DNA from 3 places in the Natronincola ferrireducens genome. Region 2 is predicted to be linked to each of the others. Evidence: riboswitches for the same ligand, from Rfam matches in the RefSeq annotation. Region 2 holds a riboswitch; each other region holds the start of a gene.

Evidence for each region. Region 2 has a riboswitch for glycine ahead of BLS22_RS08850 (GrdX family protein). Riboswitches for the same ligand answer to the same signal wherever they lie in the genome.
Region 1: linked by a shared signal. The riboswitch ahead of BLS22_RS03795 (alanine/glycine:cation symporter family protein) and the one ahead of BLS22_RS08850 (GrdX family protein) in region 2 are both predicted to bind glycine.
Region 3: linked by a shared signal. The riboswitch ahead of BLS22_RS10035 (ACT domain-containing protein) and the one ahead of BLS22_RS08850 (GrdX family protein) in region 2 are both predicted to bind glycine.

Annotation. Positions count from the first base shown of each region.
Region 1 covers NZ_FNFP01000001.1:836,168-840,678, forward strand. The annotation lists gene BLS22_RS03795 (alanine/glycine:cation symporter family protein) at 1-885, opposite strand, end outside; glycine riboswitch at 1,138-1,228, opposite strand; gene BLS22_RS03800 (L,D-transpeptidase family protein) at 1,456-2,850, shown strand; gene BLS22_RS03805 (response regulator transcription factor) at 3,178-4,511, shown strand, end outside.
Region 2 covers NZ_FNFP01000003.1:105,823-110,333, reverse strand. The annotation lists gene trxA (thioredoxin TrxA) at 57-374, opposite strand; gene trxB (thioredoxin-disulfide reductase) at 402-1,349, opposite strand; gene BLS22_RS08850 (GrdX family protein) at 1,429-1,809, opposite strand; glycine riboswitch at 1,966-2,043, opposite strand; glycine riboswitch at 2,047-2,148, opposite strand; gene BLS22_RS08845 (DegV family protein) at 2,266-3,111, opposite strand; gene BLS22_RS08840 (tRNA (cytidine(34)-2'-O)-methyltransferase) at 3,266-3,736, opposite strand; gene BLS22_RS08835 (YfjL-like protein) at 4,087-4,511, shown strand, end outside.
Region 3 covers NZ_FNFP01000004.1:39,596-44,106, forward strand. The annotation lists gene BLS22_RS10030 (PFL family protein) at 1-1,026, opposite strand, end outside; gene BLS22_RS10035 (ACT domain-containing protein) at 1,042-1,311, opposite strand; glycine riboswitch at 1,472-1,561, opposite strand; gene BLS22_RS10040 (FAD-dependent oxidoreductase) at 1,727-3,238, opposite strand; gene BLS22_RS10045 (glutamine--tRNA ligase/YqeY domain fusion protein) at 3,466-4,511, shown strand, end outside.

The sequences.
Region 1 (4,511 bases), on a different contig from region 2:
ATGCTTAACCTTTGCTACAGCATGGGCATGGGGAGTAGAACCCATCCCCGCCTCGTTGGAGAAAAGACCCCTAGCGATACCATAACGGAAGGCTTCCTTTACAGAGGCACCAATGATTCCACCAGTGGCAGCCATAGGATTGAAGGCACCATAAATAATCATTTTAAAGGCAGGTAAAATTTGATTGTAATTAATGAAAACAATTACCAAGCTACCTAAAACATATAATCCCGCCATTATAGGTACAATCTTTTCTGTAAAGGAGGCAATTCTACTAATTCCTCCAATGACAATTAGACCTACTAAACCTGCTACAACAATCCCAGTAACTACTTTAGGAATATTAAAAGCAACATGGACTGCTTCAGAAATAGAGTTGGATTGAACCATATTCCCCATAAATCCTAAGGCTAATACAATAGCAACAGCAAAAAATCCTGCTAGAAATTTACTTCCTAGTCCCTTTTTAATATAGTAGGCTGGACCACCTGTTATTTCTCCATCCACCCTTTCTGTATGCAATTGAGCTAGTACTGCTTCTGCAAAGATAGTTCCCATTCCTAAGAAGCCACTTATCCACATCCAGAAAATAGCACCGGGTCCTCCTGCAGCAATGGCTGTGGCAACCCCTGCTAGGTTTCCAGTACCCACTTGGGCGGCGATGGCTGTGGTTAGGGCTTGGAATGAGGACATTCCATCTTCATCTGCTTTATCTATTTTCTTAAAGATGCCTCCGAAGGTTTCCCTCCAGATATACTTAAATTTTCTAATTTGTATAAAACGTAGCTTAAGGGTAAATAGAAGACCTGTACCCAATAAGAAGAACAACATAATAGGACCCCATAAAATACTGTTGATTTTAGATATGATTGTTATTAAGTTCATGTGATAACCTCCGTAATAATTATTTTGTCTGATAATCTCAAATAAATTTCAAATATAATGTAGCATTGTAGTCATACTAATAGATCCTTTGATTCCTCACCTCTCCCCTTAAGAATAATAGATATTTGGAGACATTCAAAAAAAGAAAAGAGACTAAAGAATAAACTTAGTCTCTGGAAATCAAGATTTTTCAAGTAGCAAAATTAGCCTGTTAACAAAAAAACGTCAACAGCAATAGTATTATGACTACATGATAAATCCCCTGTCCTTTTACCTGAGAGTTTCACCTGAAAATCAGGCTTTCCCCTTCGGTGCTCGTTTGAGTCTCTCCAGAGGTTCGTCCAATAACGGTCTATATAAAATCCTATATATTCCATTATCTTCATCCGATATTTATAAAATTGTGTTTTATGAATAATCATAATTTTAACATGAATCCCTATTAGAAATCAAGCTTAACTTTAAAAGGGATTTAAACTATAACCTATAATGTGGAAAGTACATAATAGTGAAATTATTTGAACAAAATATATAGTAAAGTAAATAATAAAACTTAGATTGGGGATGTTTATGTATAGAAAAATTATTCTAATATTAATGCTGGCAATAATGATTACAATGTCAAGCTGTGGACAACGAAGAAATGTTCCCCCTGATGGGGAACCCCCTCAAGGACAGCAACCAGGTTCCTCAGCAGAGGAACCCAAGGAGGACAAACTAGCCAAATCCGACAGGGAAGCTGTGGAGGAGAATATAAATGGTTTCAACATTGAAGATGACTTGAGGATTACCCAAATCACACAGGGTAAGGAAGAAAACAGAGTATCTTACCTTAGTCAGCAACAGAAAATGAAGCTATTAAACAATATCGGCTCCAAAAACATGAATACTGTATTAGAGGAATATAACACTATTCTTCCTGAAGGAATCAATGATGCAGTACAGTATTTTGAGTATGATATGGCCTTTGACTATTTTCTTATAACAGCAGAGGAGGGTGCTAAAATCCGAGAAAATCCAATTCCAGATGCCACTGTTGTTACTCAGGTGGCGAACCTGGATAAGGTGTCATTACTCCAGAGGGTTGAAGGTGAGGCGTTGGAGGATTCCGCCATATGGTATAGGGTAGCACTTAAAGATAATAATGAAATAAAAGAGGGTTATCTCCATGCAACAGTAGGTACCCCTAGGAATTTTCGTTTTGAAAGGATGCAGGATGCTGTAAATCAACTAAGGCAACAATTGGCCGATGGGGAGTTACACTTTATCAGTAACTATAAATTTCAAAATGGTGCACCTCCTCAAAAGGGGGATGTGGCAGTAGATGAGTATGGCTATCGGTTTTACCACAGTGCCCCTGCATATGAAGAGGCAGATACAAATAGTAATTTTCGATATATACCCGATGGTATATTGGTACGGATATTAGATGAAACCGATGATTTTTATCATGTCAACGTTCCGACTTTTGAGGGAGATTTTTACGTACCTAAGCAGTACATTGATCCAAATGTCACATTAAGTCAGTTAAACCATGTGGTTGTAGTAGACAGAAATCACCAAAACCAAGCTTCCTTTGAGCTTGATGAAAACGGTCTTAACCTCGTCTCCTATACCCTGGCTACTACTGGTATTGCAGGAGATTTCTCCTTTGAGACTACTTTAGGGAGCTACAAGGCTATTCAAAAAAGAGAACGCTTTGAATACTTGAAAAGTGGTACACAGGATATTACAGGTTATGCACCCTTTGCTATACGATTTACAGGGGGAGCCTACATCCACGGGGTTCCAGTGGCATATGAGGAAGAGGATGGAGAGAAGGTTGATCCTGGGACGATAGAATATCTACACACCATCGGTACATTCCCTCGCTCCAATATGTGTGTTCGGAATTTCACCAGTCATGCAGAATTCCTTTATAACTGGATAGATAATGAAAGCGGTGCTGTTATAGTGATAGAATGATGATAATAGGGATGAAGCTGTAAGTAAAAATCATTTTGCGTGTAAATATCAATACACTATCAAAGCAAGGGCTTAAACAGCACATGAAGTAATATGAGATTTGATTTAATGATAGGAAAGACTCCTTTTGAATTAAGTTTCCTCTTAATTTGTAAAGAGAACCCCTAAATATATAGGTTTTAAGTACTAGACAACAAAAGAAGAGTACTATAAAATATAGCTAGAAAGTTAGTTATATATCCTTGATTTTGTTTCTTATGAATAATATTTAAAATAAGAATGAAGTACGATATTTTATGATTTATCTATAGATTTTGGGGGACTATTATGAGTACATTATTAGAAAAGCTGGAAAAAGATCAGCGAAAGCTATCTATCATAAGCTTTTCTTTATTTGCAGGATGGTTATTGTCTCTACCCTTTGAGGGGCAGATTCTCTACAGCCTTATGGAAAATGCAGATAAAGACGGAGCATTACATAATACCATAGCCATGATGACTCACTTTGTAGGCCTGAGTATCACCGGGCTTTTCATCAAAAAACAAGTTGCAGCAAAACTGGCTATGATTACCTCCGCCATAGTATGTCTATTAGGAAGCTTAATTTTCTTTTTACCTGTTTCAATATTATGGTATATATCCCTTGGTGCTATATCATTTTTTGCCGGTATATTTGTAGCCAGTTGGGGTTTCTACTTTAAGGTATATTCCCAAAGTCAGGAACGATTTAAAACAGCGGCAGATGTTTTAATTTTCTCCAACATATTGATGATTTTTATTAATGGAATTGCAGTAAATATTTCAGCATTTATTGGTCTTGTCATAGCTATGCTAATTCTTATGGGTGGGACCCTTCTAACCTTTAGATTAGAAGACTTTTCTGAAGAAATCTCTTGTAGTAAAATAAATTTAGAAAAAACTTCGGAGAAGATACCCAATAGCTTAAGACCTCTAGTGACCTTATGTTTATTTATTTTAGTTATTACAATTAACTCAGGATTGATGTACAGAGTGGTGATTCCTGCCTTTGCTCATCACCAACTGCTGACCAGCTATTACTGGGCAATACCATATATTGTAGCGCTATTCTTCCTTAGAAATGCAAAAGATCAAGTCAACCGAGGTTATATACTATACATTGCCCTTGCCATGATAGGACTTTCCTATGTCTCGTTTATGTGGCTGGATAGGTCCATCACAAGCTATTTTATTATCAACACCCTTATGTTGGCTGCTTTTGGTGTATTTGACTTGTTTTGGTGGAGTATCTTAGGAGAATTTTTTGACTATAGTCAGAACCCTGTACAGGTATTAGGAATTGGTTTATCCATGAATGTACTGGGAATTACTATTGGAGGTATTGTGGGAAACAATTTGATGTATTATGAAGGGCTTTATTATAAAGCTACTCTTGTTGCCTTAACCATTGTTTTTGTCATCATCACACTACTACCTATATTACATATGCAACTTACACGATTTCTCAAAAGTCATGTATTTCTTTTTAAGTTTGCAAACATGAAGGAAAATCAGCAACAGATAGCCATGGCATCCTTTAGAGAAAAAAAGCAACTTACTGATAGGGAAACAGAGATCATAGAGTTGTTACTTAAGGGATACACCTATAAGGGTATAGCAGAAAATCTTTGTATAAGTGAAAA
Region 2 (4,511 bases):
TACAAGGCCTATAGCCTCCCAGCTCGTTCTAGCTATAGGCCAAAACAATTACAGCGTTATATATATTTCTTAATCATCGTCTCTGTATTGGCTTTGTTGGCTTCGTCCTTCGTTACTTCTTCTACCTTTTCTCCACCTTTGTAAATAGCAATAGTTGGAAGGCCTAATACTTTTTGTTTAATAGCCAGTCTTCTAGCTTGGGTTGTATTGAGTTTAACAAATTTAACCTTATCCCCATAAACTCCTTCAAGTTCCTCAATATCGGGCATTAAAGCTTTACAAGGTTCACATCCATCACTCCAAAAATCAACCAGTACAACACCTTCTGCTTCTAGCACTTCTTTATCGAAAGTATCCTTATCAACTGCTAACATCCATCTCACCTCCTTAAAAATAAAGTTTTACTCATGGAAAGTATTTTCAATATATTTTTCTGCTTGGATAGATGCAATAGCACCATCAGCCACAGCAGTTACTACCTGTCTTAAAGACTTTACTCTAATATCTCCAGCGGCAAACACACCAGGTATATTGGTTTTCATATTATCATCGGTTATTAAATACCCTACTTCATCCATATCTAACAAACCTTTAAATAGCTGGGTTTGAGGGATATATCCCACGAATACAAAGATACCAAATGTACCGTCTTCCTCATCAGCATGATACTCTGTAGTTTCCCCAGTTTTCAGGTTTTTGAAAACAACAGATTCTACCAATCCATCCCCTTTAACTTCTGTTATTGTAGTATCCCATATGAAGTCAATTTTAGGATTTTTGAAGGCTTTTTCTTGAATAGATTTTGCAGCCTTTAACGTATCTCTTCTATGTACGATAGTAACCTTTCTTGCAAACTTAGTTAAATGAATGGCTTCTTCAACTGCTGAATCGCCACCCCCCACTACAAATACTTCTAAATCTGTAAAGAAATCTGCGTCACATGTAGCACAATAGGAAACTCCTTTGCCTGTTAACTTCTTTTCACCAGGTACATCTAATAATCTTGGGCTAGCTCCTGAGGCTACAATTACAGCCCTAGCTTGGTAGGTTTCTTTTTCTCCTACAACTACTTTAATTTTATCTTCAAATTTTACTTCTTTAATTGCATCTTTTTTTATTTCTGCTCCAAATTCCTTACATTGCTCCACCATTCTAGCAATTAGAGATGGTCCTGTAGCATTTTCAATAGAACCAGGATAATTTGCTACTTCATTGGTTGTCACGATTTGTCCACCTGTCTTATCCTTTTCTAATATTAAAGTAGACATCTTTCCTCTTGCAGCATACAATCCTGCAGATAATCCTGCTGGACCAGCCCCAATAATGATTACATCATAAATTTTATCCATATTTTTCACTCCTTATGTGTTTTTTACTTATATATTTTATAAATTTTTATAAATAAATTTTATTATTAAAACATTTCTTCTAATACAACATACTTTGTAATCCACTATCTAGCAATCTATAGTCAATCTCACTAAAGTCCTTGAGAATAGCCTGTGACCATTGGGGTGTCTTTTTCATTGTTTGAAACTTTTTCGCTGTTTGAATACTATCCTCAATAATCATGATGGATTCCATATTCATTTTTCCCTTTATGTTAGAAATTAATGCACTTTTATAGGGGGTTTCATTGGGTTTAATGCTCCCCGACAATGGGTGTGTTAACAGTTCATGACCTTTATGTATAAAATCCCTTATTGTGATTAAAACCTCCATATAGGTTCCGTCGATAAAGACTACTTCATAATCGTTGCTATATTTTTGACGAACCTTAGGGTTATTGGTTATTATAATTGGCTTCAAAGTGGGACCTCCATCATTTTTATACTTTTTATGCAACTTTTTTTAGTTTATGTAGATATATTTTTTTCATGTGCAAAAGAACACTTTTTATGGGGTTTAAATGAACAAAACAAAAACAGAGATAATTTATGCCAACGCCCTGTTGTCACAAATGACCTCTGTTGATTTACCTGAGAGATTCTTTCCTTATAAAAAAAGAAATTGCTCCTTCGGTGCTATAATAGCTTTCCAGAGAACTGTCCAAATACGGTCCTTTTGCCTGAGATATTCCCTAAGAAATGGCGAATTTCTTAGCTTCCTCCTTCGGCGCCCTTGTTGGGTCTCTCCCGCATTCTTCATTCAGATATGTTTATTTATATTTTAAATAATTCCATACTTCATAATAAAATTTTCCTATTATATTCATTATAATAATAAACATTTCCACAATCAACAGTTTTTGGTAAATTTTTTAGTTTATTTCTTAGAATAGAAAATAGCCAAAGTTCCTGGACCTGCATGAGTTCCTATGGTACAACCAATCTCAGTGATAATAACTTCTTTCGGATTAAGCTCTTTTTCAACAGTTTCCTTTAATTCATCTGCTTTTACAGGTGTATTAGCATGGGCAATAGCTACAGTTTTCTGTGAAAAATCTCCACCTCGGTTTTTGGCCAGCTCTACCATTTTCCCGATCACCTTTTTGGTGCCCCTTACTTTATCTAATGATTCTACTAGACCATCCTCCACTGTTAAAATAGGTTTGACATTTAAAATAGTGGCTATAGTAGCCTTCATAGGATTTAGCCTGCCCCCCTTTTTTAAGTATTCTAAAGTATCCACAGTAAAGATATGATCGATATTTGATTTCATTTTATCTAGCTTAGTAAGTATTTCTTCCCTAGTCCCACCTTCTATAGCCATTTTGGCAGCTTCATAAACAAAGAATCCTCCCCCAAAGCATAATCCCATTGTATCAAAAACATCTATTTTATCGGTTTCTAATTCTTGCTTTGCTAAAACGGCTGCTTGATGGGTACCACTGGCTTTAGAAGAACCATTGATACAAATGATTTCCTTTCCTGCCTCTAGCACTTCCCTAAACACATTCATAAAGGTATTTGGTGTTACCTGGGATGTTTGGGGAAGTTCCTTTACTTCTGTGAGCTTTTTGTAAAATTCTTCTCCAGTTAAATCTACCCCATCTCTATACTCACCGTCTTCAAAATGAATGGTCAGGGGTATTACAATAATATTATACTTATCAACAAGATATTTAGGAACATCTGTCATACTATCAGTTATAATTTGAATATTATTCATTTTCAACCTCCTTATCTATTACTTCTTTACAAATCAAGTCAAGGGCAATTTATATTGAAATAATATGTTAAGTATTTATTTCAACATAACATACTTTTTTCCTTCTATCTTTCTTTGTGCTGGTGAATTGATTGAATCTTCACACGATATACCTTTATCGCATTTTGGGATAGTTCCATTGTCGTAAAACCTCGTAAACTCCAATGGCTACTGAATTAGATAGGTTTAAGGAGCGAGCCTTTTCTATGTTTAGCATAGGTATCCTTATACATGTCTCTTTGTTCTTCTCTAGAATATCCTTTGGTATTCCAGCGGTTTCCTTTCCAAACATAATAAATACTTCTTCTTCATAGGTTATATCGCTATGGGCTTTTTCAGCCTTTGTAGTGGCATAATAAACCTTTGCATTGGGATTTTTCTCAAGAAATTCTCCATAACTATCATAGTATCTAAAATCCAGCAGATCCCAATAATCTAAACCCGCCCTTTTGACAGCCTTTTCATCCAAAGAGAATCCCATAGGTCCAATAATATGTAATACAGTATCAGTAATAACACAGGTCCTTGCAATATTTCCTGTGTTTTGTGGAATTTCAGGCTCTAATAATACTACATGTAGCTTCATCTTTTGTCCTCCTGGCTATACTTTATTTTACTTTTATTACTTATATATTATTACATTATATACTTCTTTTATATCATAAAATAGTCTTGTTTTATACCTCTATAAATAAAATAAGACCTAATTTAGGGGCAATTTTACTTAAATGTAGACCAGCTATTACATCCTTGAAGAAAATTGTTTTGTATGCTAGCATATTAATATATCTAATGCATCTTATGGCACACTAAAATGTTTTGGCCGAAGGATTACAGCAAAATAATTTCCATATCCACAGCACTTACAATACTCAGTGTAGTTATAGCAGCCCTAATAAAATTTGCATTTAGAAAATTAGAAAAGAGGCCGTTTAAATGAAAAACAATAAATCAGCTTTGAAAATAGTTGCTCTACTAGTTGGAATATGTCTAATTGGTGGAATACTGTTTATTGCAAATGCTTTTGTAGGTAATCCAATCTCAGCTGCTTTAGCCAACAAAGCTATAAGAGGTTATGTAGCAGAAAATTACTCATCTTTAGACTTGGAAATCGGAAAAGCTCGTTATAATTTTAAGTTTGGGGAATATATGGCAAGGGCAAAATCTACTACAAGTATCGATACCCATTTTGCTATTTATTATCGAGATGGTAAGGTACACCGGGATGATTATGAAGCCTCTGTCTTAGGAAAATACAATACCCTTAGTAGATTGGAGGATGAGTATTCAGAGCTTATCATACCAATCCTATCACAAGTTCCAGGACTTGAAGACAATAGGGCTAGGGTTTTTGTTGAAAA
Region 3 (4,511 bases), on a different contig from region 2:
TCCCTCGTCTTCACTTACGGGAATAAAGGCTCCACTTAACCCTCCTACATGGGAAGAGGCCATAATACCACCTTTCTTTACTGCGTCATTCAATAGGGCCAAGGCAGCAGTTGTACCATGGCAACCACAGCTTTCTAAACCCATTTCCTCCAAAATCCTTGCTACACTATCCCCTATAGCAGGGGTGGGAGCGAGGGATAAATCCACGATACCAAAAGGCACCCCAAGTCTAGAAGAGGCCTCATGAGCCACCAGCTGACCAGCTCGTGTTATTTTAAAGGCTGTTTTTTTAATGGTTTCTGCCATTACATCAAAGCTTTCTCCTTTAATATTTTCAAGAGCACATTTTACTACACCAGGACCACTAATACCGACATTAATAATGGATTCAGCTTCTCCTACCCCATGGAAGGCTCCTGCCATAAAGGGGTTATCCTCAACTGCATTGGCAAAGACCACTAACTTAGCACAGCCTATACTATCCCGTTCCCTTGTAAGATAAGCAGTTTCCTTAATAATCCTACCCATATCCCTAACAGCATCCATGTTGATCCCAGATTTTGTACAAGCAACATTAATGGAAGAGCAGACTTTTTCAGTTGTAGCTAAGGCTTCTGGGATAGAGCTTATGAGGATTTTGTCACCTTTAGAATAACCCTTCTGAACCAAAGCAGAGAATCCCCCAATAAAGTTAATGCCTACAGTGGATGCAGCTTTATCTAAGGTTTTAGCAAATTCTACATAGCTTTTATCTTCACTGGCTTGGGCTATAAGGGCTATGGGGGTGACAGAAATTCTTTTGTTGATAATGGGAATACCATATTCTGTTTCAATTTCTTCCCCAACCTTTACCAAATTTTCGGCTAATCTTGTGATTTTATCATAAATCTTTTTTCTAGCATTTTTTCCAGAGGAATCACAGCAGTCTAAAAGCGAAATTCCCATAGTAATGGTTCTTATATCTAGTTTTTCTTTTTCAATCATGCTTATGGTTTCCATGATATTTTGAAAGTTGATCATTGTCATCATCTCCTAACGTTATTAGATACTGTGCATCGTATTAAATAGATCTTCATGTTGAATTTTTATGGAAACCCCTATTTCTTTACCAGCCATGACAAGCTCTTCCTTTAGCTGTTTAAAGTCTGTCGTTAGCTCCTTAAGATCTACAAGCATCACCATAGCAAAATAATCCTGTAGTAGGGTTTGATTAATGTCTAAAACATTTACCCTATTCTTTTTCAATATCGTAGTCACACCATGAATAATGCCAATTTTGTCATCACCTATTACACTAATAAATGCTTTCATTGTCCATCTCTCCCTTGTAAGAATAATATAGCTGGAGACATTCAAAAAAAGAAAAGAGACTAAATAATAAACTTAGTCTCTGGAAATCAAGATTTTTCAAGTAGGAAAAAACTATCGTATTAATAAAAAATCCTTAATAACAATAGAATTATAACTATATGAGAAATCCCCTGTCCTTTTACCTGAGAGTTTCACCTGAAACCAGGCTTTCCCCTTCGGTGCTCCTTTGAGTCTCTCCAGAGGCTCGTCCAATAACGGTTTACAATAGAATGTATTCCACTATCTTCATTCGATTTTTATGGAATTGTGTTTTATGAATAATCATCATTTTAACATGAATACTTATCAGAAATCAATAAAAAATTTTAAAAATTTTCAAAAGAATTAAAAGAATATAAAATAAATTATAGTAAAATCAATGAAGTTTTTTTAAAGGCTTTAAGGCAGGTCCTTCCACAATATCACCTTCAATGGAAAATCTAGAACCATGACAAGGACAGTCCCAAGTTTTTTCAGCATCATTCCAATTAACCTCACAGCCTAGATGGGTACAGGTGGTATCTACTAGGTGTAGCTGACCCTTTTCATCACGATAGGCACCTACCCGGTGTCCTTCTACTTCTATCACTTTACCTTCATTGTTTTTCAATTTCCCCTCGAAGGAAGGGGTAAAGATTTTGCCACCAATAAAATTCATAGCAACATCAGCATTTTCCTTTACAAAGCTGGGGACAGAGGCTGTTGGCGTGAACCGAGAAGGATTATAAAGGGAGTTCCATGGATTATCCTTCTTTAAAATGAGATCTCTGAAGATTATAGCGGCTACAGTACTAGTAGTCATTCCCCATTTACCAAAACCAGTAGCTACATAAATATTAGGTGTAGATGAGGATAACTGACCGATATAGGGGATACCATCCATCGTATAACCATCCTGGGCAGACCAGCGATAAAGTATATCCTCCACTGGAAAGGTTTCATGGGCAAACTTTGCTAAATTTCTATAATGTTCTAGAGTGCTTTTACCATGTCCTGTTTTGTGATGTTCTCCTCCTACTAAAATTAGTTCACTATCCTCCAACCTTTGGGCCCGAAGGGAGCGGGTGGGCTGTTCAGCGTTAATATACATTCCCCCAGGAAACTTCTCTTTCATTTTTACCCCTAGAACATAGGATCTATTAGGATAAACCCTAGAAAAATATAAACCAGGCTTATCATAAAATGGATAATGGGATGCCACAATGACTTTAGAGGCGGTTACTTTTCTACCTCCTGCTGTAATCACAATAGGACAATTATCCTGTTGAATATCCAAGACCTTTGTATTTTCAAAGATATGACAGCCATCTCCAGGAATCTCCTTTGCCAGAGCAAGTAGATACTTACGGGGGTGAAATTGAGCTTGACCATCAAATCGGACAGCAGCCTTGACTGGAAAAGGCAGGGGTATTTCTTCTACATATTCTGCCTTTATTCCTAAGGAGGCTGCAGTTTTTGTCTCATCAATAATTTGTTGTACATAATCATGGGATTGCGTATAGATATAGGCTGATTGCCAACTAAAGTCACAATCAATATTTTTGTCTTGGATTAATTCCCCCATGATTTGTATAGCAGCTTCATTGGCAGAAGCATATTGTTGAGCTTTTTCCTGACCCAACTGTCTTTTTATCTTGTCATAAATTAAACTGTGCTGAGAGGTGATTTTAGCAGTGGTATGTCCCGTAGTTCCCTGTAGAATACCGTCTGCTTCTAATATAGCTATCTTCAAGCCCTCTTGTTTTAAAAAAAATCCAGTAGTAATTCCTACCATTCCCCCACCGACAATGGCAACGTCTACTGTGATATCCTCCTGCAATGGGGAGTAGCTTGGTTTTTCCCTAGAGGAAAGCCAATAGGATTGAGGGTTTATATGTTGAATGTCCATTTTTACATCCTCCTAATCTTTTAAAATATGATATAATCATATTTTACAGGGTTTAAAAGGAAATATACTAAGATTGGAAATGTTTTTTAAACAAATGAAGCTTAGCCAAATATCTAGGCTCGTTTGAGGGATTTTACCTAGGGAGCATAGAAAAAAAATGAGTTTTATGATATATTTATTTCAATAAAGGGATAATAGATAACAAGACTATAAGGAAGGGGAACAAAATGGAAAACAAGCCTAGCACTTCAAATTTTATTAAAAATATTGTTATACAAGATTTAGAATCAGGAAAGCATAAAGAAATTATTACCCGTTTTCCGCCAGAGCCCAACGGGTATCTACATATTGGACATGCTAAATCCATTGTATTGAATTTTGAACTGGCGGATGAATTTAACGGAAAAACCAACCTTCGATTTGATGATACAAACCCAACGAAAGAAGACACAGAATATGTTGAATCCATTAAAGAGGATGTACAGTGGTTAGGTTTTCAGTGGGATAATTTATATTTTGCCTCAGATTATTTTGAAGAAATGTATAATCGAGCAGTTTTATTAATTAGAAAAGGAAAGGCCTATGTTTGTGACTTATCCCCCGAAGAAATTCGTCACTATAGAGGAACCTTAACAAAGCCAGGAAAAGAAAGTCCCTATCGCAATAGAACTGTGGAAGAGAATTTAGCTTTGTTTGAAGCTATGGGCCGTGGGGAATTTAAGGATGGAGAAAAGGTACTGAGGGCTAAAATTGATATGGCTTCTCCCAACTTAAATATGCGGGACCCTGTGATTTATCGGATTCTACATGAGAGCCATCACAATACAGGAGACAAATGGTGTATCTACCCAATGTATGACTATGCCCATCCCCTGGAGGATGCTATTGAAGGTATCACACATTCCATCTGCACTCTAGAATTTGAAGATCATCGCCCCTTGTATGATTGGGTTATTCAAGAATGTGAAATGGAAAGTCAACCTCAACAAATTGAATTTGCAAGATTAAATGTAACCAATACCGTCATGAGCAAGAGAAAGCTAAAGCAACTGGTGGATGAAAATGTTACAGACGGTTGGGACGATCCTAGAATGCCTACTATTGCAGGTTTAAGAAGAAGAGGGTGTACCCCAGAGGCGATTAGAAATTTTTGCAGAGAGATTGGTGTTGCAAAAAACCACAGTGTTGTAGATGCTCAAATGCTGGAGCACTTCATTCGTGAGGACTTAAATGCTAAGTCACCTAGAACTATGGCGATTTTGAAACCATTAAA